One region of the Pseudomonas sp. TE3911 genome, then DNA from elsewhere that is predicted to be linked to it. Evidence: riboswitches for the same ligand, from Rfam matches in the RefSeq annotation. Region 1 holds a riboswitch; each other region holds the start of a gene.
What was found. A riboswitch is a leader RNA that binds a small molecule or an ion and turns the genes downstream of it on or off. The one in region 1 is predicted to bind cobalamin.

Region 1 (7,823 bases):
CCGAACCTGGAGAGTGCCGACGCCACACCGTTGCGCGCCGCATCCGAGCGCTACGGCGCCGACGCGTTGCTTGCCGTGCACGCGCGTCAGGAAGGTAACCAATGGCAGGCCAAATGGCGCCTGTGGCTGGGCGACAAGAGCGAACAGGGCACAGCCCAAGGCCCCGACACCGGCGCGGTGGCCGACGCAGTGATGCTGGCGGTCAGCCAGAAATTGGCGCCGCGTTTTGCGGTCAAGCCTGGCGTGAGCACCGAACAACTGCTGGAAGTGCAGGGGATGACCCTGGAGCGCTACGCGGCACTGGGTCATCTGCTGGAGCCGTTTGGTGGCCAGCCGCAGTGGGTTGACGGCAATCGCATTGTGTATCGGGTTAACGGGAGCGCCGATCAGTTGCGCACCCAGTTGAGCCTGGCCAAGCTGCAGGAGATCCCTGCGGGCGAGTCGCCGGCTACGCAGCCAGTCGCTGAGGGCGCGCAACCGGCCGCTGCGCCTGAGCCTCAGGCGCAACTGCGTTTTCGTTGGTAACAGTTCTTCCTTATATAGAAGCAATGGAGTGGTTTATGGCGGATACGCGTCGTTGGGTGTGGCTTGGCGGGATCGTCCTGCTGTGCGTTTTTGTGTTCTTGCTGCATTCGATCCTGACGCCGTTCCTGGTTGCGTTGCTGCTGGCCTATCTGTTCGATCCGGTGGTGGATCGTTTGGAGAAAGCCGGGCTGTCGCGGACCTTGGGCGTAGTGGCGGTGTTTGCGCTGTTCACCTTGATCATCACCGCGCTGGTGCTGGTGTTGGTGCCGATGCTGGCCAAGCAACTGTTTCGTCTCTATGAGTTGGCGCCGCAGATGCTCGACTGGTTGCAGCACACGGCAATGCCGTGGGCCCAGGCCAAGTTGGGGTTGTCGGACGGCTTCTGGAAGTTCGATAAGGTCAAGGCGGCGATCAGTGAGCATATGGGGCAAACCACCGATATCGTCGGTGTGATCCTCAGTCAGGCGACTGCGTCGAGCCTGGCGTTGATCGGCTGGCTGACCAATCTCGTGCTGATCCCGGTGGTGGCGTTCTATCTGCTGCGCGACTGGGACATCATGATGGCCAAGATCCGCAGCTTGCTGCCGCGTGATCGTGAGGAGCGCATCGTCTCCCTGGCCGGTGAGTGCCATGAAGTCCTTGGCGCATTCGTGCGTGGCCAGTTGCTGGTGATGCTGGCCCTGGGCGTTATCTACGCCGCCGGCCTGATGGCCATCGGCCTGGAGCTGGGCCTGTTGATCGGCCTGATCGCTGGCCTGGCGGCTATCGTTCCTTATATGGGCTTTGTGATCGGCATCGGCGCGGCGCTCGTGGCTGGCCTGTTCCAGTTTGGTGGTGATCTGTATCCGATGCTCGGGATTGTCGCGGTGTTCATGGTCGGCCAGGCCCTTGAGGGCATGGTGCTGACGCCGTTGTTGGTGGGTGACCGGATCGGTCTGCACCCGGTGGCGGTAATCTTTGCGATCCTGGCGGGGGGCGAGCTGTTTGGCTTTACCGGCATCTTGCTGGCATTGCCGGTGGCGGCGGTGATCATGGTGCTGGTGCGCCATATGCACGATTTGTACAAGGATTCGGATGTGTACACGGGCGTCGAAGACCCCGACCTGTAACCGCTGCTTCATAAACCCGGCTTCGGCCGGGTTTGTTGTTTATGGGGGGATGGCGTCAAACAATCCGCGTAAAACCGGCAAGTTAACGCAAACCTTTGATTTTGCTTGTGGTCTGCTGCATTGTGCGCCCCGCGTCACGGGTATAAACTTTGCAAACTTTACACAGAGGCCACTAGCGGTTCGATGGGAGCCGTTCAGTCAGCATGAAACCGATTCAGCTGCCCTTAGGTGTGCGTCTGCGTGATGACGCCACCTTTATCAATTACTACCCAGGCGCCAATGCCGCTGCACTCGGCTATGTCGAGCGGCTCTGCGAAGCCGACGCCGGGTGGACTGAAAGCCTGATCTATCTGTGGGGCAAGCACGGCGTGGGGCGTACTCACCTGTTGCAGGCCGCCTGCTTGCGCTTCGAGCAAATGGGCGAGCCGGCGGTGTACCTGCCTTTGGCTGAATTGATGGACCGCGGTATCGGGATCTTCGACAACCTTGAGCAATACGAGCTGGTATGCCTGGATGACCTACAGGCGATTGCTGGCAAGGCCGATTGGGAAGAGGCGCTGTTTCATCTGTTCAACCGCCTGCGAGACAGCGGACGGCGCTTGTTGATTGCTGCCTCCACATCGCCCCGCGAGTTGCCCGTCAAACTGGCCGACCTCAAGTCGCGCCTTACCCTGGCGCTGATCTTCCAGATGCGCCCGCTCTCCGACGAAGACAAATTGCGCGCCCTGCAACTGCGTGCTTCTCGCCGCGGCCTGCACCTCACCGACGAAGTCGGACACTTTATCCTCACCCGTGGCACTCGCAGCATGAGTGCGTTGTTCGATTTGCTCGAACAGCTCGATCAAGCCTCTTTGCAGGCCCAGCGTAAACTGACCATTCCCTTTCTCAAAGAAACCCTCGGCTGGTAGCAACCCCTTTGTTTGCAGGGGTTTTGGCAAATTCCAGGCGTCAGAAAACCCGCGTTTGAGCCGGTTTGGCCACGCGAAAGGCGCTTATAGGGTGTTAAGGGCTTAGATGTCATAGTCCAAACAGGAAGTCACATAGATCACGATTGAATTTGCAAATCGATGTGATAGAGGGCATAGTCTCGGCTTCTTTACACATCAGCCACGGTCGTGCCCATGCTAAATCGCTTCGCACCCCTCGTGCCTCTCGCACTCGTTACCCTGTTGTTTGGTTGCGCCTCCCACCCTCAGCAGGTGGTTGAGCAGCAAAAGCCTCAACAACATTCCCAGGCAAAATTTGTTGCAGCGCAGTCTTCCACTGTCTATGAGGAAGAAGTTGCAACAGAGAAAGAACTGGCCGATTTCTCCGGCAGCAAGCCTTATCAGCTTCCAGTTCTGGCCGACAGCATTCTCGAACGCGGCATGTCCCTGATCGGTACCCGTTACCGTTTTGGCGGTACTTCCGAAGCCGGTTTCGACTGCAGCGGTTTCATCGGCTATCTGTTTCGTGAAGAAGCTGGCATGAACTTGCCACGCTCCACTCGCGAAATGATCAACGTGAACGCACCGTTGGTCGCGCGCAACAACCTCAAGCCCGGTGATCTGCTTTTCTTCAGTACTGCAGGTCGTGGTCGTGTCAGTCACGCCGGTATTTACCTGGGTGATAACCAGTTTATCCACTCCAGCAGCCGTCGCAGTGGCGGTGTCCGAGTCGACAACCTGGGCGACAGTTACTGGAGCAAAACCTTCATCGAAGCCAAGCGTGCACTCGCCATGGCCCCGACGACCGTTACCGCTAGCAAGTAAACTTAAAGTGATACTTGAAGTTTGACGTGTAAGCGCTAGAATCCCTGGACATTGTTGTAATCCGTTCGCGCGAGCCTTGCTTGCGCGTTCTGGTTTTCAGCGTTCGGCAGCGAAAGCCGCATCCAGATCAGGATTGTTCTGCACATGTCGACGTCAGCCCGCCTAGTTCTTCTCGTTTGCGCCGCGCTGCTCAGCGCCTGCGCCAGCCGTCCGCCGCCTGCTCCTGTCGCGGCCAAGCCCAAGCCGGTATTCAACTACGCCACCCAGAATTTCTCGCCTGCTGCCGAAGACGTGCTCTTCCGTGCGCTGGGCCTGGTCGGCACGCCTTATCGCTGGGGCGGCAACACGCCGGACTCGGGCTTTGATTGCAGTGGCCTGATCGGCTTTGTGTTCCGTGACGCCGCCGGCATTTCCCTGCCACGCACTACCCGTGAGCTGATCGTGATGCGCGCTCAGGACGTGAGTGAGCAGAACCTGCAAACAGGTGACCTGCTGTTCTTCGCCACCGGTGGTGGTTCGCAGGTCAGCCATGCTGGGATCTATGTGGGCGAGGGCCGCTTTGTCCATGCGCCGCAAACCGGCGGTACGGTGAAGCTCGATACCCTGTCCAAGGCGTATTGGCAGAATGCCTATCTGAGCGCCAAGCGGGTATTGCCAGCAAACCTGGCACGTAATCCCTGAACCCAATACCTAACTAAATGTGGGAGGGGGCTTGCCCCCGATAGCGAAGTATCAGTCACAGTATCTGTGCCTGACCCACTGCTATCGGGAGCAAGCCCCCTCCCACATTGGTTTTGTGATGCTTCTGGGGGCGTTTATTTGGCCGCCGACACCCGCCATACCTTGTTCCCCACGTCATCCGCCACCAGCAAGTCCCCTTGCTGATCAATCACCACGCCCACTGGGCGGCCCATGGCTTTCTCATCTTTATCGAGGAAGCCGGTCAGCACGTCCACCGGCTGACCTTTAGGCTGGCCTGCCTCGAATGGCACGAAAATCACCTTGTAGCCGCTGTGCGGCTTGCGATTCCACGAGCCATGCTGGCCGATGAATGCGCCGTTGCTGAACGGCGCCGGGAGTTTGCTGCCCTCGGCGAACGTCAGGCCCAAAGAAGCGGTGTGCGGCCCTACGGCGTAGTCCGGCGCAATGGCCTTGGCGACCAGGTCCGGGTTCTGCGGCGTGACGCGCACATCCACATGCTGGCCGTAATAGCTGAACGGCCAGCCATAGAAACCGCCGTCCTTGACCGAGGTGATGTAGTCCGGCACCAGGTCGCTGCCGATCTCGTCGCGCTCGTTCACCGCTGTCCACAGCTTGCCGCTCTGCGGTTCCCAAGCCATACCATTGGGGTTGCGCAGGCCGGAGGCGAAAATACGGTGCTGGCCGCTGGCGCGGTCGACTTCCCAGATCGCGGCACGCCCCTGTTCCGCCTCCAGGCCGTTTTCACCGACATTGCTGTTTGAGCCGACGCTCACGTACAGCTTGCTGCCATCCTTGCTGGCCACCACGTTTTTCGTCCAGTGATGGTTCAGCGGACCGCCTGGCAAGTCGACCACCTTGGAGCCTTGGGCCTTGATGGCAGTTTCGCCTGGCTGATAGGGGAAACGCAGCAGCTTGTCCGAGTCGGCCACATACAGGTCGTTTCCGACCAGGGTCATACCGAACGGCGAATTGAGGTTTTCCAGGAACACCGTACGTGTTTCGGCGACGCCGTCGTGGTCGGCATCGCGCAATAGAGTGATACGGTTCGGGCTCGGCACCCCGGCGCCGGCACGTCCCATGACCTTCTCCATGACCCAGCCGCGTATGCCCTTGGCGTCATCCGGTTTGGGCGGTGCGTTGGTTTCCGCCACCAGCACATCGCCATTGGGCAACACATACAGCCAGCGCGGGTGGTCGAGGCCCTCGGCGAACGCGGCCACTTGGGTGCCGGGGGCTGCCGTTGGCTTCGCGCCATCTGGCCAGCCGATGGCTGGAGCGATGTTGACGGTAGGGATCAGCGTTTTGTTCGGTTCCGGCAGTCGGGGCGAGGGGCCGGTGCCGTCGGAAACCTTCAGGGTTGAGCTTTCTCCGCACGCCGCGAGGGTGCCGGCAAGCATGATTAACAGGGCGAGTCTGGTTTTATGCATGGTGTTCTCCTTGATACCTGTAAGGGTAGAGGAGGGCGGTGGTGCGATGGTTCAAGTACTCGACTAGCTTTCATTGACGCTCCACCCCCAACCCACTAACCTTCGCCGCTTGTTCCAGGTGCTCTGTGACCCGTGGGTCGACAGAGTGAAACAGGGAAGCCGGTGAGTGAGCGCGCTTGTACACAGCGCCGCCGCAATTCCGGCGCTGCCCCCGCAACGGTAAATGAGTCAAGACGCTGCTTTTGCCACTGTATCGCGTGCGATATGGGAAGGCGCAGCGTTGGCCTGCTTGCTCTCTACAAGAGCTGCGCCACTCATGAGCCCGGAGACCGGCCTGGATCATCCAACAGCATCACGGTGGGCGATGCTTGGCTGTCTGTTTTTTCTTTTTCCTGCCCGCCGTTTTTGTCCAGCCCCAACGGAGAGCTGCCATGACCGATACCCCCGACCGCGACGAACGCCACTTGGCGCGCATGCTGCGCAAAAAAGCCGTGATCGACGAGCGCATCGCCAACTCCCCTAACGAATGCGGCTTGCTGCTGGTACTCACCGGCAACGGCAAAGGCAAGAGCAGCTCGGCGTTTGGGATGCTCGCTCGCGCCATGGGCCATGGGATGCAATGCGGTGTGGTGCAGTTCATCAAGGGGCGTAACAGCACTGGCGAAGAGTTGTTTTTCCGCCGCTTCCCCGAGCAAGTGCGTTTCCACGTCATGGGCGAAGGCTTTACCTGGGAAACCCAGGACCGCCAGCGCGATATCGCCGCCGCCGAGGCAGCCTGGGCGGTATCCCGCGAACTGCTGCAAGACCCAACCATCGGCCTGGTGGTGCTGGACGAGCTGAACATAGCCCTCAAGCACGGCTACCTCGACCTGGACCAAGTGCTCAGCGACCTGCAAGCCCGCCCGCCGATGCAACACGTGGTGGTCACTGGCCGTGGCGCTAAGCCGGAGCTGATCGAGATGGGCGACACCGTCACCGAAATGGGCATGCTCAAACACGCATTCCAGGCCGGTATCAAGGCACAGAAGGGCGTCGAACTTTGAATCAGCCCCGTCATTGCCCGGCCGTATTGATCGCCGCACCGGCGTCCGGCCAAGGCAAAACTACCGTCACCGCCGCCCTGGCCCGTTTGCACCGCAATCTGGGACGTAGGGTGCGCGTGTTCAAATGCGGTCCGGACTTTCTGGACCCGATGATCCACGAACGCGCCAGCGGTGCGCCGGTGTATCAATTGGATATGTGGATGGTGGGCGAGCAGGAAAGTCGCCGCCTGCTGTGGGAAGCGGCGGGGGAGGCCGACCTGATCCTGATCGAAGGCGTGATGGGTCTGTTCGACGGCACGCCCTCCAGTGCCGACCTGGCGCGGCACTTCGGCGTGCCGGTGCTGGGCGTGATTGATGGCACCGCCATGGCCCAAACCTTTGGTGCTCTGGCGCTAGGCCTTGCGCGCTACCAGCCGGATCTACCGTTCGCGGGCGTGTTGGCCAACCGCGTCGGCACGTTGCGTCATGCGCAATTGCTCGAAGGTAGCCTCACTGAAGGCCTGCGCTGGTACGGCGCGCTGTCCCGCGAGACGGGAATCGAGCTGCCGAGCCGTCATCTGGGCCTGGTTCAAGCCAGCGAACTGAATGACCTCGATGCACGCCTGGACGCCGCCGCCCAAGCCTTGGGCAGCAGTTGCGAAGTCGCTTTACCGCCGCCCGTGACCTTCGCCGCGCCTGAAGTGATCGAAGCTGAGCCGTTGTTGGCCGGTGTCCGCATTGCCGTGGCCCGCGACGAAGCCTTCGCCTTCACCTACGGCGCCAGTCTTGACCTGTTGCGGGCGATGGGCGCTGAGCTGACATTTTTCTCCCCGATCCACGATCGCGAATTACCTGACGCCGACAGTCTGTATCTGCCTGGTGGCTACCCGGAACTGCACCACCAGGCGTTGTCGGAAAATACTCCGATGCTCGACGCCATCCGTGCTCACCATGCGGCGGGTAAGCCGTTGCTCGCTGAGTGTGGCGGCATGCTCTACCTGCTGAACTCCCTCACCGACGTCGACGGCAACCGCGCCGAACTGCTCGGCCTGTTGCAGGGTGATGCAGTGATGCAAAAGAAACTGGCGGCCCTGGCGCTGCAAAGCGTCGAATTGCCGGAAGGCGTACTGCGCGGCCATACCTATCACCACTCCCTGACCAGCACCGAATGGCAACCGATTGCCCGTGGTTTGAGCCCCAATGGTGGGCGCGGGGCCGAAGCGGTCTACCGACAGGGGCGGATGACGGCCTCTTACGTGCACTTCTACTTTCCGTCGAATCCGGCTG
Region 2 (7,823 bases), 1.9 Mb from region 1:
CATGCTGGATAACGCCGAGTACTTTGTACGCACCTTTATTCGTGGGCCGGTGTGCCGTGGGCAGATCGCCACGGATGTGATCCGCGACAACTTCTGGGCCCTGTTCCAGGACCCGGACCACGACCTGTACATCACCGATGCACGTTATCGCGGACAGGCCACGCCGTTGCTCGCCATGCCGGGGCAGAACGATGATGTAGGCAGCGTGTTGAGCCTGTGGCTGGCCTATCGCGACAAGCGCAACCAGTACGAAGCGCTGCGCCGGGACAGTTATGCCGATTTGCCGCCACCCAGTTGGTCGAGCCTGTGGGCGGGCAATGACAACGCCTTGCTGAGTATCTTCCGCCACTTTGACAGTGCGTCGGTCAACAAAGGCCTGATCGGCGAAGTGCCTCAGACGATGTGGCTGTTCGACTATCCGTTGCTGGAACGGACCTATTACCAGTTGGCGGTGAATTTCGATGTGTTTGGCAACGTCTCGCACCAGGCCCAGACTCGCCTTTACTTCGACTTGATCCGTAACGGTGCCGAGCAGAACTTCCTGCGCCTGATGCCGGCGGATTCTCGTGAAGACTTTATGGACGACTGGTACCAGAACAGCGGCAAGATCAAGTTGTGGCTGGATTACGAAGCCATTGATGACGATAAGCCGACAGGTTTGCACCTCAATGAACAGGATCCCAAGCGGGACTTTGCCAACCAGTTGATTGCCCGTTACGGCGATCTGAATGCGAGCCCGGACCCGATCAATCGCTGTTCTGGTGCTTATTGTTCGCGTGACGGTATTGAGCCTGCCTTGCAGGATGCTGAGCAGGCGCTTAGCCGGCTGACCTTGCGTCCGGCGGCTGGTCTTAAGGTGATAGATCAGTTGCCTGAGGCGACGATGTTGCGTGTTGAGACTGCCAGTGGGACGCGTGTGGTTTACAGCCTGCTGCGTAATAGGGCTCACAGTAATGTGGCGTTTTTGCTGGGTGAGGCGTACCGCTATCAGCCGGGGCTGGATACGGTGACTGTTTACCCTGGGGTGCTCAGTAGTTATCCGAACTTCATGTTCAATATTCCGGCGCAGGAAGTGTCTGTTTTTGTGGCGCAGATGGAGCAGGTCAAGGATGCCGCGCAGTTTGAGAAGATTGTGGATCGTTGGGGGGTGAGGCGTAGTCATCCGCTGTTTTGGCGGTATTTCCACGACTTGTCGGAGTATGTTCGGGAGACTACGCCGGTTGAGGCGGGGGTCCTGGATATGAATCGGTATGAGAATTTGTGAGTGGTTGGGGGGGGGGCGGGCATATCCGTTATTTGGGTCACGGCGGCTATGGGTTCCGCTCTTACAGCGGGTCACTTTTTGAAGAGCGCAAAAAGTAACCAAAAACGCTTCGCCCCAACACTCGGCACCTCGCCTAGGCTCGGTGTGCCCTCACTCCGGCTTGAATCCGTGGGCCGCCGCGATGGGCCATCCATGGCCCAGCGCGGCTAACCCGGCGTCCTGCCGGGTTACCCACGGATTCAAGCCTGCGTTCGGCCAGCGTGTTTGATGGGGCGCCCAAGATCACAATCAAAAGCGCAGATCAAAAGACCGCTGACTTCGTCAGCGAAAAGGATGTAAGGGCCAGATCAAAAGCAGAGCAAAAGCAGAGCAAAAGCAGAGCAAAAGCAGAGCAAAAGCAGGGCAAAAGCAGGCTGATACCTATCTGATACATGGAGATCAAAATGTGGGAGGGGGCTTGCTCCCGATGGCAGTGGGTCAGTTACAGATCTTTTCGCTGACACACCGCCATCGGGAGCAAGTCGAATCGTCGCACCGCCCCTCCCACATTTTTACCCGAGTACACAGACAAAAATCCGGTAGGCTCTAAAGCCGTCGCGCTCTAACTTTTGATCTGAAAGCGCCCCCCCAAAAAATCAATGTCGGATTACGGCCATGCCGCGCCTAGGCGAGGCACCGAGTGGTGGGGCAAGAGCCTTTTGGTTGCTTTTGGCGGGGCCGGCATTCCGGCTATTTTCAAAAGTGACCCGCCGTCAGGTCGGAACCAATTGTAGCCGCCACCTAAATAACGGATATACACCCCACATCCACACCACCACCCCGAAACCAAAGCCTAACCCGACAAAAACACTAGGACTTTGTACCTCCGTAATAATTTGGCGTAAACTCCGGGCAAGCCTGTGAGGAGTTTCCATGACTGCCATAACCATTACCGACGCCGCCCACGATTACCTGGCTGACCTGCTGTCCAAGCAGAACACCCCAGGCATCGGCATCCGCGTCTTTATCACCCAGCCCGGCACCCAGTACGCCGAGACCTGTATTGCTTACTGCAAACCCGGTGAAGAGAAACCTGAAGACACCGCCCTGGGGCTCAAAAGCTTCACCGCGTACATCGACCACTTCAGCGAAGCCTTCCTGGACGACGCGGTGGTGGACTATGCCACCGACCGTATGGGCGGCCAGTTGACCATCAAGGCGCCAAACGCCAAGGTGCCGAGCGTCAACGCCGACAGCCCGGTCAACGAGCGCATCAACTACTACCTGCAAACCGAGATCAACCCAGGGCTGGCCAGCCACGGCGGCCAGGTCAGCCTAATCGACGTGGTCGATGACGGTATCGCCGTGCTGAAGTTCGGCGGCGGCTGCCAGGGCTGCGGCCAGGCGGACGTGACCCTGCGTGAAGGCATCGAGCGCACCCTGCTGGAGCGCGTTCCGGAGCTCAAGGGCGTCCGTGACGTGACGGACCACACGCAGAAAGAAAACGCCTACTACTGAGTAAGGCGTTCACTGCGAACAGAAAAACGGCGCCCCGTGAGCGCCGTTTTTTTTGCTTTAAATTCAGAATCTTACGCAATAAACCTAACAACTAAGATTAACTGTGGGAGGGGGCTTGCTCCCGATAGCGGTAGCTCAGTTGCCCCATTGGAAGCTGACCCGCCGCTATCAGGAGCAAGATCCTCCCATATTTATCTGTATTTATTGATATTTATCAGTGGCTTATAGGGTCTTTATGAAGTGAATAATCAAGGTCGATAAAGGTGCGCATGCCCCGCCCGATACAGCGACGACTCACTGAAACTGTCACTCGCCAGCACCCGGCCCACCACAATCAACGCCGTACGCCGAAAACCTTTGGACGCGACTTTCTCGGCGATATCACTAAGGGTGCCCACTACCCAATCCTGATCCGGCCAAGTCGCGCGATGCACCACGGCGATCGGGCAATCCGCGCCATAGTGCGGCAGCAGTTCGGCGACGATTTTCTCCAGATGATTCACCCCCAGATGAATCGCCATGGTCGTACCGTGCTGCGCCAGGCTGTCGAAACCCTCACCGGCGGGCATGTTGGTTTTATCGGCATAACGGGTCAGGATCACGCTTTGGGCGATGTCTGGCAGGGTCAGCTCCGTCTCCAGTAACGCTGCGCAGGCCGCTACGGCGGTGACGCCAGGAATGATCTGGAATGGAATGCCCAATTCCCGCAAAAGGCGGATCTGCTCGCCGATCGCTCCGTAAAGGCTCGGATCCCCGGAGTGCACGCGCGCCACGTCCTGGCCTTTGGCGTGTGCGGTCTTGATCAAGTCGATGATCTGTTCAAGGTGCAGTTCGGCGCTGTTGACCACGTGTTCTGCCTGATGACCTTCCAATACCGCCGCAGGCACCAGCGAACCGGCATAAATGATCACCGGGCAACTACGGATCAGCCGCTGGCCTTTGACGGTAATCAATTCCGGGTCGCCGGGGCCGGCGCCGATGAAGTAGACGGTCATGGAGAATTCCTGTCAAAAAACGGGCGAGCATGAAGATTGCTCATGATCGGGGAGGGCGATTATCGGGGTTTTAACCGGCGCAGGCCAACGCAAAGGTGGCTTGGGCGGTTTTTTTGCGGGTGATGAGCAACTGGGCAGGCGCGCCGCCGAGCTGTTCAACAAGGGCCAGGGCGGCACTTTCGGCGATGCCGTAACACCCCGTGTGGGCGAACGCGACGTCGGACTTGTGGCTTAGCCGGTGTTCATAAATCGCCAGTTGCTCGGCGTTGAAGCACTCCAGCGGCAGGTTCAAGTGCCGTGCCAGAGCCAGTAAGCCTGGCTCGTCGTGTTTGCGGTCGATACTGGCCAGCGCGGTGATGCATTGGGGATCAATCCCTGCCTCGGCGAGAGCGGTATCAAACAGCGCCAGCAGGGTATGAACCTCACAACCCCGCTGGCAACCCAGGCCGACCACGTAGGTCATGCGGAGTATTGATCGTCGCGTTTGCGGCGGAACAGCCAGGCGCTGATCAGCCCCAGGGCCAGCCAGAATGCCACGTTGGTCAGTTGCGAAGCGATTTTGAACTGCGTTTCCAGGGCTTGCGGCGCGAGCATTGCGTGCACTTCCGGTTGCGGCGCGCCAATGACGTGCGGTACCGCGAGGATGGCAGCGCCCAGCACTTTCAGCAGCCAGTTGCGCCCGAACACGATCAGCGCAATCCCGGCAGCGGTGGAGGCCGCAGTGCCGATCCACCACGTCTGGCGCAGTGCCAGATCAGCGGCGGCGGTGCCCGGCAACTCGGGTGGCAGGCCCATCGTCGGCGCCAGCACGAAGGTTGCGTAACCGGCCAGGCCCCACAGCAGGCCCTGCGCCGTGCGGGTGGGGGCGCGCAATGTGTAGAGGCCGGCCAGCATCAGTGCAAAACCAACCGCCACCACCAAGTTGCCACCGGTGGTCGACAGCACGCGCTGCCAGCCATCTTCAGGCTCCCAGGCTTCGGCATCGTGGGTGTGGGCAGCAGCGCCGGCAGCGTGCTCATGCACCACTTCGGTTGCCGCCGGGGCTTTTTCAAAGGTTTCCGCCTGAAGAATCAGCGGGGCGACCCAAAAGCTTTGCAGCAGGGTCAGCAGCAGCGCGGCCAACAGGCCGGTGAAACCTGCGGTTTGCGCAATACGCTTGATCATGTCGGCAGGTCTCAGTGGCACGGGAACGCGGCGCTGTGGCGGGTATCGTGGGCAGCGTTGTGCACCGCCTCGATATGCGAGAAACCGGCGAAATACACCAGACACGCGCCGAGGATCGACGCGCCGATGGCGGCGGTCAGGCGTTGGCTCAAGGTAGAGGTGCTGCTGGCGGAGTGCGAAGTGCTGCTGATGATCGACATGGCGCGTCCCTTTCAGGTGTCTGGATGAAACGAGCGCATGAAAACCCCGCGAGCCAGGCACGCAGAGTTCCGAACAGCGCCCGCCCACCGCGGGTTTGTTATCTGATTTTTCGGGCCGGTCTCCGGGCTTGCGAGGGACACTGGGTCTATAAAGCATCGCCTTCCCATGCCTTACAGGCACAGTGGATCTGACGCTTCACTCGCTTACCGTTGCGGGGGCAGCACCGGACTGGTCATGGTAGCCATGATTTACCGGTTTCCCGTTTCACCCTGTGAAGGGCACCCGAAACAAGGCATGTAGGAAAGCATGCAGAGCGACGGTAGTCAAATTCACCGAGCCCCTGTAGCCTTGCACCTTCGAGGTTCTTCGGCCCAGGCCGAAGCTAAGAAGGGAACGCGGTTCAATCCGCGGCTGCCCCCGCAACTGTGAAGGGTTCATCCGACTGCCACGCCACTGCCATCAACGGCGGGAAGGCGCAGCCGGCGCCGGTCTAGCGACCCGCAAGCCCTAAGCCAGGAGACCTGCCTCGCAACCGATTTTCTAATTCAACCGGGCGGGGTGATCCGGTGACGAAATCCGCTTCTGCGCCGCGCCGCAGGGCCTATCGTCCCGTATGCCCGCCCCCAAGGGCATCCGATGAAAACACTGGCCAAACTCCCCGTCACTATCGTTACCGGCTTCCTCGGCTCGGGCAAAACCACCTTGCTGCGCCATATGCTCGACAACGCCCAGGGCCGTCGCATCGCCGTCATCGTCAATGAGTTCGGCGAGTTGGGCATTGATGGTGAAATCCTCAAGCAGTGCTCCATCGGTTGCACCGAAGAAGAAGCCAATGGCCGCGTGTACGAACTGGCCAACGGCTGCCTGTGCTGCACCGTGCAGGAAGAGTTCTTCCCGGTGATGCGCGAACTGGTCGCCCGTCGCGGCGACCTCGATCATATCCTCATCGAAACCTCGGGCCTGGCCCTGCCAAAACCGCTGGTGCAAGCCTTCCAGTGGCCGGAAATCCGCAGCGCCTGCACGGTTGACGCGGTGATCACCGTGGTCGACAGCCCGGCCGTGGCCGCCGGTACCTTTGCTGCGTTCCCCGATCAAGTGGACGCCCAGCGCAAACTCGACCCGAACCTGGACCATGAGTCGCCACTGCACGAGCTGTTCGCCGACCAATTGGCCAGCGCGGACCTGGTCATCCTCAACAAGGCCGATCTGATCAGCTCGGAAGACCTGGCCCGTGTGCGCCTGGAAGTCGCCGAAGAGCTGCCGCCAGCCGTCAAAATCATCGAAGCCAGCAGCGGTCGCGTGCCCCTGGACGTGTTGATTGGCCTGGGCGCCGGCTCCGAAGAGCATATCGACGGTCGTCATAGCCATCACGATCATCACCACGAAGGTGAAGACGATCACGACCACGATGCGTTTGATTCCATCTCCATCGACTTGCCCCAGGCCGACGAAGCGCTGCTGCTCGACGCATTGACTCAACTGGTCGTGCAACACGGCATCTTGCGTGTCAAAGGCTTCGCCGCGATCCCGAACAAGCCGATGCGCCTGTTGATCCAGGGCGTGGGCACCCGCTTTGACAAACACTTCGACCGCGCCTGGGGTGCTGACGAAGCACGCATCACGCGCCTGGTGCTGATCGGCCAGGACCTGGATGCGGTCGGCCTCGAAGCGCAACTGCGCGCCGCGCTCAGCGTTTAATCCATGCACCTGCTCAGGACTCAGCCCGGTGGTTTTGTCGCGGACGACAATATTGCCGACCTTGGACAAACCCCCGCCGAGCTGGTGATCCTGTGCAGCGGTGATTCCAGCCTGGCGCTGCTGGCCGAAGCGGCCCAGCAGTTGCCGGATGACTACCCGAGCCTGCGCCTGGCCAACCCGATGCAGGTGCAGAACCACGCTTCGGTCGACCTGTATGTCGATGAGGTGCTGCGCCACGCGAAGGTCATCCTGATTTCCCTGCACGGTGGCATCGGTTATTGGCGCTACGGCATCGAGCGCTTGGTGGAGTTGGCCGAGCGCGGTGTGCAGCTGATCCTGGTGCCGGGGGATGATCGCCCGGACCCGGAACTCAGCGGTCTCAGTACCGTCGGCGTCGAGGCGCGGGATCGCTTGTGGCAGTTTCTGCGCCAGGGCGGGCTGGGCAACGCGCTGGACTTTTATCGCTGCCTGGCCAGCGGCTATATGGGCCGCGACTACCCGTGGGCCGAGCCGCAAGCCTTGCCGCGTACGGCGATTTATCATCCCGGCAAAGCCAATGCTTGCCTGAGCGACTGGCAGGCAGATTGGCACGCCGACCATCCCGTGGCGGCGGTGCTGTTCTATCGCTCCCATTTGCAGGCGGCCAATACCGGTTTTATCGATGTGTTCTGCCAGCGCTTGCAGGCGGCGGGCCTCAACCCGTTGCCGATGGCGGTGGCCAGTTTGAAAGAGCCCGGCTGCCTCGCGGTGGTCGAGGATTTGCTGGATGACGTGCAGGCATCGGTGATTCTGAATACCACCGGTTTTGCCCAATCCAGCCCCGAAGCCCCGCATTTGCGGCCATTTCGCCGCAACATTCCGGTGATCCAGGCGATTTGCGCCCAGGACAACCAGCCCGGCTGGGAGGCCAGTGAACAAGGCCTGGGTCCGCGCGACCTGGCGATGCACATTGCCTTGCCGGAGCTGGACGGCCGCATTATCAGCCGGCCGATCAGCTTCAAAGA
Region 3 (7,823 bases), 320 kb from region 1:
TCGTGCAGGGCCTGGCACACGATGGCGTCGTCCTCGCGTGACCACGGGCTCAGCGCCGACAACCATGGCGTGCGCCCCAACGCCACGGCGTCGAATACGCGGATGGCGTCGTCGGTGTCGGCCTGTTGCTCCACCACTGCCAGCTGTTGCGCGATGGCGCGGCGGGACAGGTCGCCCAAACGGGTGCCCCCAAGCCTTACCTCACCAGAGGCGGGTGTTCGCAACCCCGCCAGCAGTTTGAGCAAGGTGGATTTACCGGAGCCGTTCGGGCCGACAATCCCCAAGGTTTCCCCCAACTGCACCTCAAGATGAATATCCCGTAGCAACTCGGCATCGCGCACTTTGAAACCCAGGCCCGTACAACTGAGCACTTTCATCGCGCATTCCTCCGCCCGATCAGGATCAACGCGAACACCGGCGCGCCGACCAGGGCAGTGACCACGCCCACAGGAATCACTTGGCCTTTGATCAAGGTGCGCGACAGCACATCCGCCGCGATCAAAAACAGCGCGCCGCCCAAGGCGCTGGCTGGCAGCAACCGCGAGTGCCCGGTGCCCAGCAACAGGCGCACCGCATGGGGGATCACCAGGCCGACAAAGCCAATGGAGCCGACAATCGACACCATCACCGCCGTCACCAACGCCGCGCAGCCCACCAGCACAAATTGCACGCGGCGCACCGGAATGCCGAGGGACGCCGCCGAGTCACTGCCGAAGGTAAACGCATCCAGCGCACGCCGATGCCACAAGCACACCGCCAAGCCGGCAACCGCCACCGGCACCGCCAGCCACACCGAAGGCCAGCGCACACCGCTGAGGTTGCCCAGCAGCCAGAACATGATGCCGCGGGCCTGCTCGGAGCTGGCCGACTTGGTAATGAGAAACGCGGTCAGGGCATTGAACATCTGCGAACCGGCAATGCCCGCGAGGATGATCTGGCCGGTACCGCTCATAGAGCCGCTGGCCCGCGCGAGCAAGATCACCAGGGCAAACGCCGCCATGGCCCCGACAAACGCGCCGGCCGACAGTGAAATCAACCCGCCGCCCACGCCCATCAGCGCCACCAACACCGCGCCGGTGGAGGCGCCGGCGCTGATACCCAGCAGATAGGGATCGGCCAGCGGGTTGCGCAGCAACGACTGCAAGATCACCCCACAGGTGGCCAGCCCCGCACCGCACGCGGCAGCGACCAGGGCGCGCGTCAGGCGGTAGTTCCACACCACGCCTTCGTCGATTGGATCGAGCAGATAGCCGGCGTTCCACAGCTTATTGGCGAGCACTTGAAGCACCACCTGCGGATCGATGGACGTTTCGCCGATGGCCACGCCCGCGAGTAGGGCGGCTGAAAGCAGGGTCAGGGCGAGCAGGGTGCGGATCACGCTTTTACTCATTTGCGCAGGTCGTAGCCGTCGATGGCGCCGGCCAGCTGTTCAAGGCCATCGAACGTGCGGAGGCTGGCCTGCAACGCCAGGGCGTCGAGGATGATGATGCGGTTGTGTTTGACGGCGTCCATGTTGCGCGTGACCGGGTCGCTGCGCAGGAAGGCGAGTTTCTTTTCATGGTCGTCGGCAGGGTAGCGGCGACGGTCCATGCGGGCGATCACCAGGAACGTCGGGTTGGCCTTGGCGATGGTTTCCCAGCCAACGGCGGGCCACTCTTCATCGGACTGCACCACGTTGTGCAGGCCGAGGGTTTCGAGCATGAATTCGGGGATGCCCTTGTGGCCCGCCACGTACGGGTCGCTGGCTATCTCGGAACTGGAGAACCACACCAGCGCGCTGGCTTGCTTGAGGCCTTTACTCTGCGCCGTGGCAACGGACTTGGCCAGGCGCGCCTTGAGGTCGTCGTTCAGCTGTTGGCCGCGCGCCTGCACGTCGAAAATCTCGGCCAGTTGGCTGATGCTCTTGTAGAGGGTCTCGATGCGGAACGGCTCTAGCCGCGTGCCGTCGGCGCCCACCAGATTGTCCTTGCCTTCGCAGTCGGAAGGCAGCAGGTAGGTGGGGATCTTCAACTCGTGGAATTGCTCACGGGTGCCCACCACGCCTTGCGGGCCGACCACCCATTCCAGCTCGGCAGCCACCAGTTGCGGGCGTTTGGCGATCACGGCTTCAAAGCTTGGCTCGTTGTTGGCCAGGCGTTCGATTTTGTCGTTCTGCGCCTGGTACTGGGGCAGCACACTGTTGAACCACAGCGAGGTGCCGACCACTTTGTCGCCGACGCCCAGGGCATACAGCATTTCGGTGGCGGCCTGGCCGATGGTCACGCTGCGTGCGGGGGCTTGCGGGAAGGTCACGGCGCTGCCGCAGTTTTGGACCGTCAGCGGGTAGTGAGTGGGCGCCGCTTGAGCCAGGGCACAGAAACCCAGACCGGTGATCAGGGCAGTAACGCGTGGCAGCATGGGGCGATCTCCGTGTGAACCGTAGGTGAAGCAGGGGCAGTACGGCTCGGAAATACGCCCTTGAACGCTGCCGGTCGGGCAGGCAAGGATGTCCTTCCCGGACACCCCGCCGGTTAGTGATTGTGCTGGGCCGGCAGGTCTCCTGACTGATGCGTCTTCGCCACGCTCCAGCCTTCCCGGACGAGGTCCAGTGGCGTTAAGGAGCAGGCTCGGCACCTAAAGTTGCGGGGGCAGTTTCGATTGACGCCGCGGGCGGCGTTTCGAATTCCCTATTAGTCCCATGGGGGAACCGGCGGCGCTATGGTAGTTGATTCAGCCTCGCAGAGGGAGGCTGAGCTTCAGTTTGCGTGCCGGTGGCGCGATCTTCGATGTCGCGCCAAGTGATGGGGTCTATCGTTAAAAAGTCGCTAGGACGTTCGCGCCTCGCAAAAAGGAGGCGGCCAATGTGTGTTCGTCAGTAGCTTCGCAATCCGTTTTTTGCTTGATCCCGCCTAAATGCGCGATCAGATCGCTCACCACAACACGGCCACCTGCCATGAAAGGCCCGCTGCGCAGCCGGGGTTATTTTCGATCCAGCCACACCGTCTGCGCATTGCAGAACTCGCGAACGCCGAAGTGCGACAGCTCGCGACCGAATCCACTTTTCTTCACGCCGCCAAACGCCACCCGTGGGTCGGAGACGCTGAAGGCGTTGATGAAGATCCCGCCGGTTTCCAGCTGATTGGCGATATCCCGTGCTTTCGCTGCGTCAGTGGTGAAGATGCTCGCGGTGAGGCCGAACTCGCTGTCATTGGCCAGGGCCACCGCGTGGTCGGCGTCGCGGGCGGTGATGATCGAGGCCACGGGGCCGAACAGTTCCTGTTTGAACGAGGTCATCTGGTCGGTGACGTTGGCGAGTACGGTGGGCTCGTAGTAGTTGCCGTCGCCTGTGACTTTATGGCCGCCGAGCAACAGGGTCGCGCCTTCCTCCAGGGTGGCCTGGACCTGACCGTGCAACTCGTCGCGCAGGTCGAAGCGGGCCATTGGGCCAATGTAGGTGGCAACTGATGTGGGATCGCCCATCACCAGGGCACGGCTGGCTTCGACGAACTTGGCCGTGAAGGCTTCCACAACACCGGCTTCGATGATCAAGCGCTTGGCGGCGGCGCAGACTTGGCCACTGTTCTGGAAGCGGCCGATGAGCGCGGCTTGCACGGCGGCGTCGAGGTCGGCGTCGTTGAGCACGATGAACGGGTCGGAGCCGCCCAGTTCCAGCACGCTTTTTTTCAACGCTGCACCGGCCTGGGAGCCGATAGCGATGCCGGCGCGCACGCTGCCGGTGAGGGTCACGGCGGCAATACGTGGGTCCGCGATGGCTTTGGACACGCCCTCGGGGGTGACGTTGATCACTTCGAATAAGCCTTCAGCAAAGCCGGCTTTACGGAACGCTTGTTGGATCAGGTAGGCGCTGCCCATCACATTCGGCGCGTGTTTGAGCACGTAAGTGTTGCCGGCGAGCATGGTTGGCACGGCGCCGCGCAGTACCTGCCATACAGGGAAGTTCCACGGCATTACGGCGAGAATCGGGCCCAGCGGGCGGTATTCGATGTGGGCGGTGCCGTTGTCGACCAGGGTCGGTTCCGGGGCGAGCATGGCCGGGCCTTGGGCTGCGTACCATTCACTCAGTTGCGCGCATTTTTCGACTTCGGCACGTGCCTGGGCGATGGGTTTGCCCATTTCCAGAGTGATCATCTGCGCCATGGCTTCGGCTTGCTCGCGCAAGGCGGCGGCCAGGGCTAACAGCAGCTCGGCGCGCTGGCTCACCGGCTGGCGGCGCCAGGTGCGGAAGGCGCTGGTGGCGCGGTCGAGGGCGGCATCCAGCTGCGCTGTTGTTTCGTAGGGATAGTTGCCGACGGTTTGGCCGTTGGCGGGGTTGATCGATAAGGCGTGGGTGTTCGCGTTCATGGCACCGTCCTGTGTACGTTGGGAATGGAGGTCAGCGTACGGGGCTGGATCTTTTCTGGAAACTGAATAATATTAAGCAATACGTTCACGAATGGAGAATGAATTGGATCTCGTGCAACTGGAAATCTTCAAGGCCGTCGCCGAACAAGGCAGCATCAGCGCCGCCGCGCAGTTGATTCATCGGGTGCCGTCAAACTTGACCACGCGGATCAAGCAACTGGAGCAGGATCTGGGCGTGGAGCTGTTTATCCGCGAGAAGAGCCGACTGCGCCTGTCGCCGGCGGGTTGGAATTTCCTCGGTTACGCGCGGCGCATTCTCGATCTGGTGCAAGAGGCCCGCGCGACGGTGGCGGGGGAAGAACCTCAGGGGGCGTTTGCCCTCGGCTCCCTGGAAAGCACGGCGGCGGTGCGTATCCCGGCGTTGCTGGCGGCGTATAACCAGAAGCACACCAAGGTCGAACTGGACCTGAGCACCGGGCCGTCGGGCACCATGATCGAAGGGGTATTGTCGGGGCGCCTGACCGCCGCGTTTGTCGACGGGCCGGTGCTGCATTCGACCCTGGAGGGCGTGGCGGTGTTTGAGGAGGAGATGGTGGTGATCGCGCCACTGCACCATGCGCCGATCAGCCGGGGGCAGGACGTAAATGGCGAGAACATCTATACGTTCCGCTCGAACTGCTCGTACCGGCATCACTTTGAACGCTGGTTCTCACAGGACGGCGCGGTGCCGGGCAAGATCTTCGAGATTGAGTCCTACCACGGCATGCTCGCCTGCGTCAGCGCCGGTGCTGGGCTGGCGCTGATGCCGCGCAGTATGTTGGAAAGCATGCCCGGGTTCGCTGCGGTGAGTGTGTGGCCGCTGATGGACAGCTTTCGCTTGCTGAACACTTGGTTGATCTGGCGGCGGGGGACTGTTTCGCAGAGTTTGAACAGCTTTGTGAAGTTGCTGGAAGAGCGCGGGCTGGTAGCCGCCTGAATCCACTGTGGGAGGGGATAAGTCCCGTCCCACCTGTTTTTTTATCAGCCGCCGAACTGGAAGGTGCCCATGGCGAGTTTCGCCATGATTGCTGTCGCACCCAGCTGCACCAGCCACAACGCCAAACCACCAAGGAATACACCGAGGGCCACCTGCAACACCAAACTCTTCTGCCGCTTCACCTGCGGCGCGCGTGGGGTGTAGTCGTGCAGTTCGTCGCGGTCGGCGCGCAGGTCCAAGTCGTCGTTTCTCATAGAGCTCTCACAGCAAAGGGGCGGTCAGGGTTCAGTCTAGGGGCTGGACACAAAAAAGGGGAAACCATGGCTTCCCCTTCTGTGCAACGCTAGCAGGTTTACAGCACCTGAACGATTGCCTGTGTGACCGCAGCAATGTTCGACTGGTTCAACGCCGCCACACAGATACGCCCGGTATCCAGCGCGTAGATACCAAACTCGCTGCGCAGGCGGGTGACTTGCTCAACGGTCAGACCGGAGTAGGAGAACATCCCACGCTGGCGACCGACGAAGCTGAAGTCGTGGCCCGGCGCAGCCTTGGCCAGTTCGGCAACCATCTGCTCACGCATGCCACGGATGCGCAGGCGCATCTCGGCCAGTTCGGCTTCCCACTGGGCGCGCAGTTCAGGGCTGTTCAACACGGCGGCAACGATCGCTGCGCCGTGGGTTGGCGGGTTGGAGTAGTTGGTGCGGATCACGCGCTTGACCTGGGACAGGATGCGCGCGCTTTCTTCCTTGGAGTCGCCGACGATGGACAGCGCGCCCACACGTTCGCCGTACAGGGAGAACGACTTGGAGAACGAGCTGGAGACAAAGAAGGTCAAGCCCGATTCCGCGAACAGGCGCACAGCGGCGGCGTCTTCGTGGATGCCATCGCCAAAGCCCTGGTAGGCCATGTCGAGGAACGGCACCAGGTTCTTGGCCTTGACCACGTCCAGCACGTTTTGCCAGTCGGCCGGGCTCAGGTCGACGCCGGTCGGGTTGTGGCAGCAGGCGTGCAGCACCACGATGGACTGCGGCGGCAGGGCGTTGAGGTCTTCGAGCAGGCCGGCGCGGTTCACGTCGTGGGTGGCGGCGTCGTAGTAGCGGTAGTTCTGCACCGGGAAACCAGCGGTTTCGAACAGCGCACGGTGGTTTTCCCAGCTCGGGTCGCTGATGGCGACGACGGCGTCTGGCAGCAGTTGCTTGAGGAAATCAGCGCCGATCTTCAGGGCGCCAGTGCCACCAACGGCCTGGACGGTCACGACACGACCAGCTTCGAGCAATGGCGAGTCGTTCCCGAACAGCAGGGTTTGAACGGCCTTGTCATAGGCGGCGATACCGTCGATCGGCAAGTAGCCACGGGCGGCGTGTTGCGCCACGCGAATGGCTTCCGCTTCGGCAACGGCACGCAAGAGTGGAATCTTCCCCTCCTCGTTGCAGTAAACGCCTACGCCAAGGTTGACCTTGGTGGTTCGTGTGTCGGCGTTGAATGCTTCGTTGAGGCCCAGGATAGGATCGCGTGGTGCCATTTCGACAGCGGAGAACAGGCTCATTTTTGCGGCAGCTCTATGGGGGAAGGGAGGGACGTGTCGCGCTCCAGCCGAATGCACTAGAGCGGTGCACAAACGGGGAGCTAGTATAGAGGCCATCACGGCTGAGGGCGACAACCGAAACGGCTTTTCGGCCAAGTTTTTCGGTTTATTTGCTGACCGTTAGTCTTATTGCAACGTCGATCCCAGATGGCAGGCAGGACGATTGCCTTGAAACCCGTCACATTCGCCACCACTTCTATGGCTATCATGGTTTTTTCCTACTGCTCGCTCTGAAAGTTCGCGGGTGGTGGTCTATTTCTTCCCCGACGGGTTTACAGTCCGGGGTGACTTCAAGAGGTACGTTATGTCGGATTTCCAACTAGTCACCCGCTTTGAACCCGCTGGCGATCAGCCAGAAGCCATTCGCCAGATGGTCGAAGGCATCGAGGCCGGCCTGGCTCACCAGACGCTGCTCGGGGTGACCGGTTCAGGCAAGACTTTCAGCATTGCCAACGTGATCGCACAGATCAACCGGCCCACCTTAGTGCTGGCGCCAAACAAGACCCTGGCCGCGCAGCTCTACGGCGAGTTCAAGGCGTTCTTCCCGAATAACGCAGTGGAATACTTCGTTTCCTACTACGACTACTACCAGCCTGAAGCTTATGTGCCGTCTTCCGACACCTTTATCGAGAAGGATGCGTCGATCAATGACCATATCGAGCAGATGCGGCTGTCGGCGACCAAGGCGCTGCTGGAGCGCAAGGACGCGATCATTGTCACCACGGTGTCGTGTATCTACGGCCTGGGCAGCCCGGAAGCATATTTAAAGATGGTGCTGCACGTGGACCGTGGCGACAAACTCGACCAGCGGGAGTTGTTGCGCCGCCTGACGAGTTTGCAGTACACCCGCAACGACATGGACTTTGCCCGCGCCACCTTCCGCGTGCGCGGCGACGTGATCGATATTTACCCGGCCGA

Region 2: linked by a shared signal. The riboswitch ahead of ACVWXD_RS12335 (CbtB domain-containing protein) and the one ahead of cobO (cob(I)yrinic acid a,c-diamide adenosyltransferase) in region 1 are both predicted to bind cobalamin.
Region 3: linked by a shared signal. The riboswitch ahead of ACVWXD_RS05115 (ABC transporter substrate-binding protein) and the one ahead of cobO (cob(I)yrinic acid a,c-diamide adenosyltransferase) in region 1 are both predicted to bind cobalamin.

Annotation. Positions count from the first base shown of each region.
Region 1 is NZ_JBSSFP010000001.1:784,474-792,296, forward strand. It holds gene ACVWXD_RS03650 (DUF2066 domain-containing protein) at 1-525, shown strand, start outside; gene ACVWXD_RS03655 (AI-2E family transporter) at 561-1,634, shown strand; gene hda (DnaA regulatory inactivator Hda) at 1,838-2,542, shown strand; gene ACVWXD_RS03665 (C40 family peptidase) at 2,756-3,385, shown strand; gene ACVWXD_RS03670 (C40 family peptidase) at 3,530-4,066, shown strand; gene ACVWXD_RS03675 (PQQ-dependent sugar dehydrogenase) at 4,201-5,514, opposite strand; cobalamin riboswitch at 5,614-5,866, shown strand; gene cobO (cob(I)yrinic acid a,c-diamide adenosyltransferase) at 5,946-6,557, shown strand; gene ACVWXD_RS03685 (cobyrinate a,c-diamide synthase) at 6,554-7,823, shown strand, end outside.
Region 2 is NZ_JBSSFP010000001.1:2,700,147-2,707,969, reverse strand. It holds gene ACVWXD_RS12360 (fatty acid cis/trans isomerase) at 1-1,264, shown strand, start outside; gene nfuA (Fe-S biogenesis protein NfuA) at 2,177-2,761, shown strand; gene cobM (precorrin-4 C(11)-methyltransferase) at 3,010-3,756, opposite strand; gene ACVWXD_RS12345 (cobalamin biosynthesis protein) at 3,827-4,219, opposite strand; gene ACVWXD_RS12340 (CbtA family protein) at 4,216-4,920, opposite strand; gene ACVWXD_RS12335 (CbtB domain-containing protein) at 4,932-5,120, opposite strand; cobalamin riboswitch at 5,217-5,422, opposite strand; cobalamin riboswitch at 5,464-5,664, shown strand; gene cobW (cobalamin biosynthesis protein CobW) at 5,758-6,819, shown strand; gene cobN (cobaltochelatase subunit CobN) at 6,823-7,823, shown strand, end outside.
Region 3 is NZ_JBSSFP010000001.1:1,107,510-1,115,332, forward strand. It holds gene ACVWXD_RS05105 (ABC transporter ATP-binding protein) at 1-377, opposite strand, end outside; gene ACVWXD_RS05110 (FecCD family ABC transporter permease) at 374-1,390, opposite strand; gene ACVWXD_RS05115 (ABC transporter substrate-binding protein) at 1,387-2,397, opposite strand; cobalamin riboswitch at 2,513-2,706, opposite strand; gene ACVWXD_RS05120 (aldehyde dehydrogenase family protein) at 2,959-4,341, opposite strand; gene ptrR (putrescine utilization regulator PtrR) at 4,445-5,317, shown strand; gene ACVWXD_RS05130 (hypothetical protein) at 5,362-5,571, opposite strand; gene ACVWXD_RS05135 (amino acid aminotransferase) at 5,670-6,866, opposite strand; gene uvrB (excinuclease ABC subunit UvrB) at 7,210-7,823, shown strand, end outside.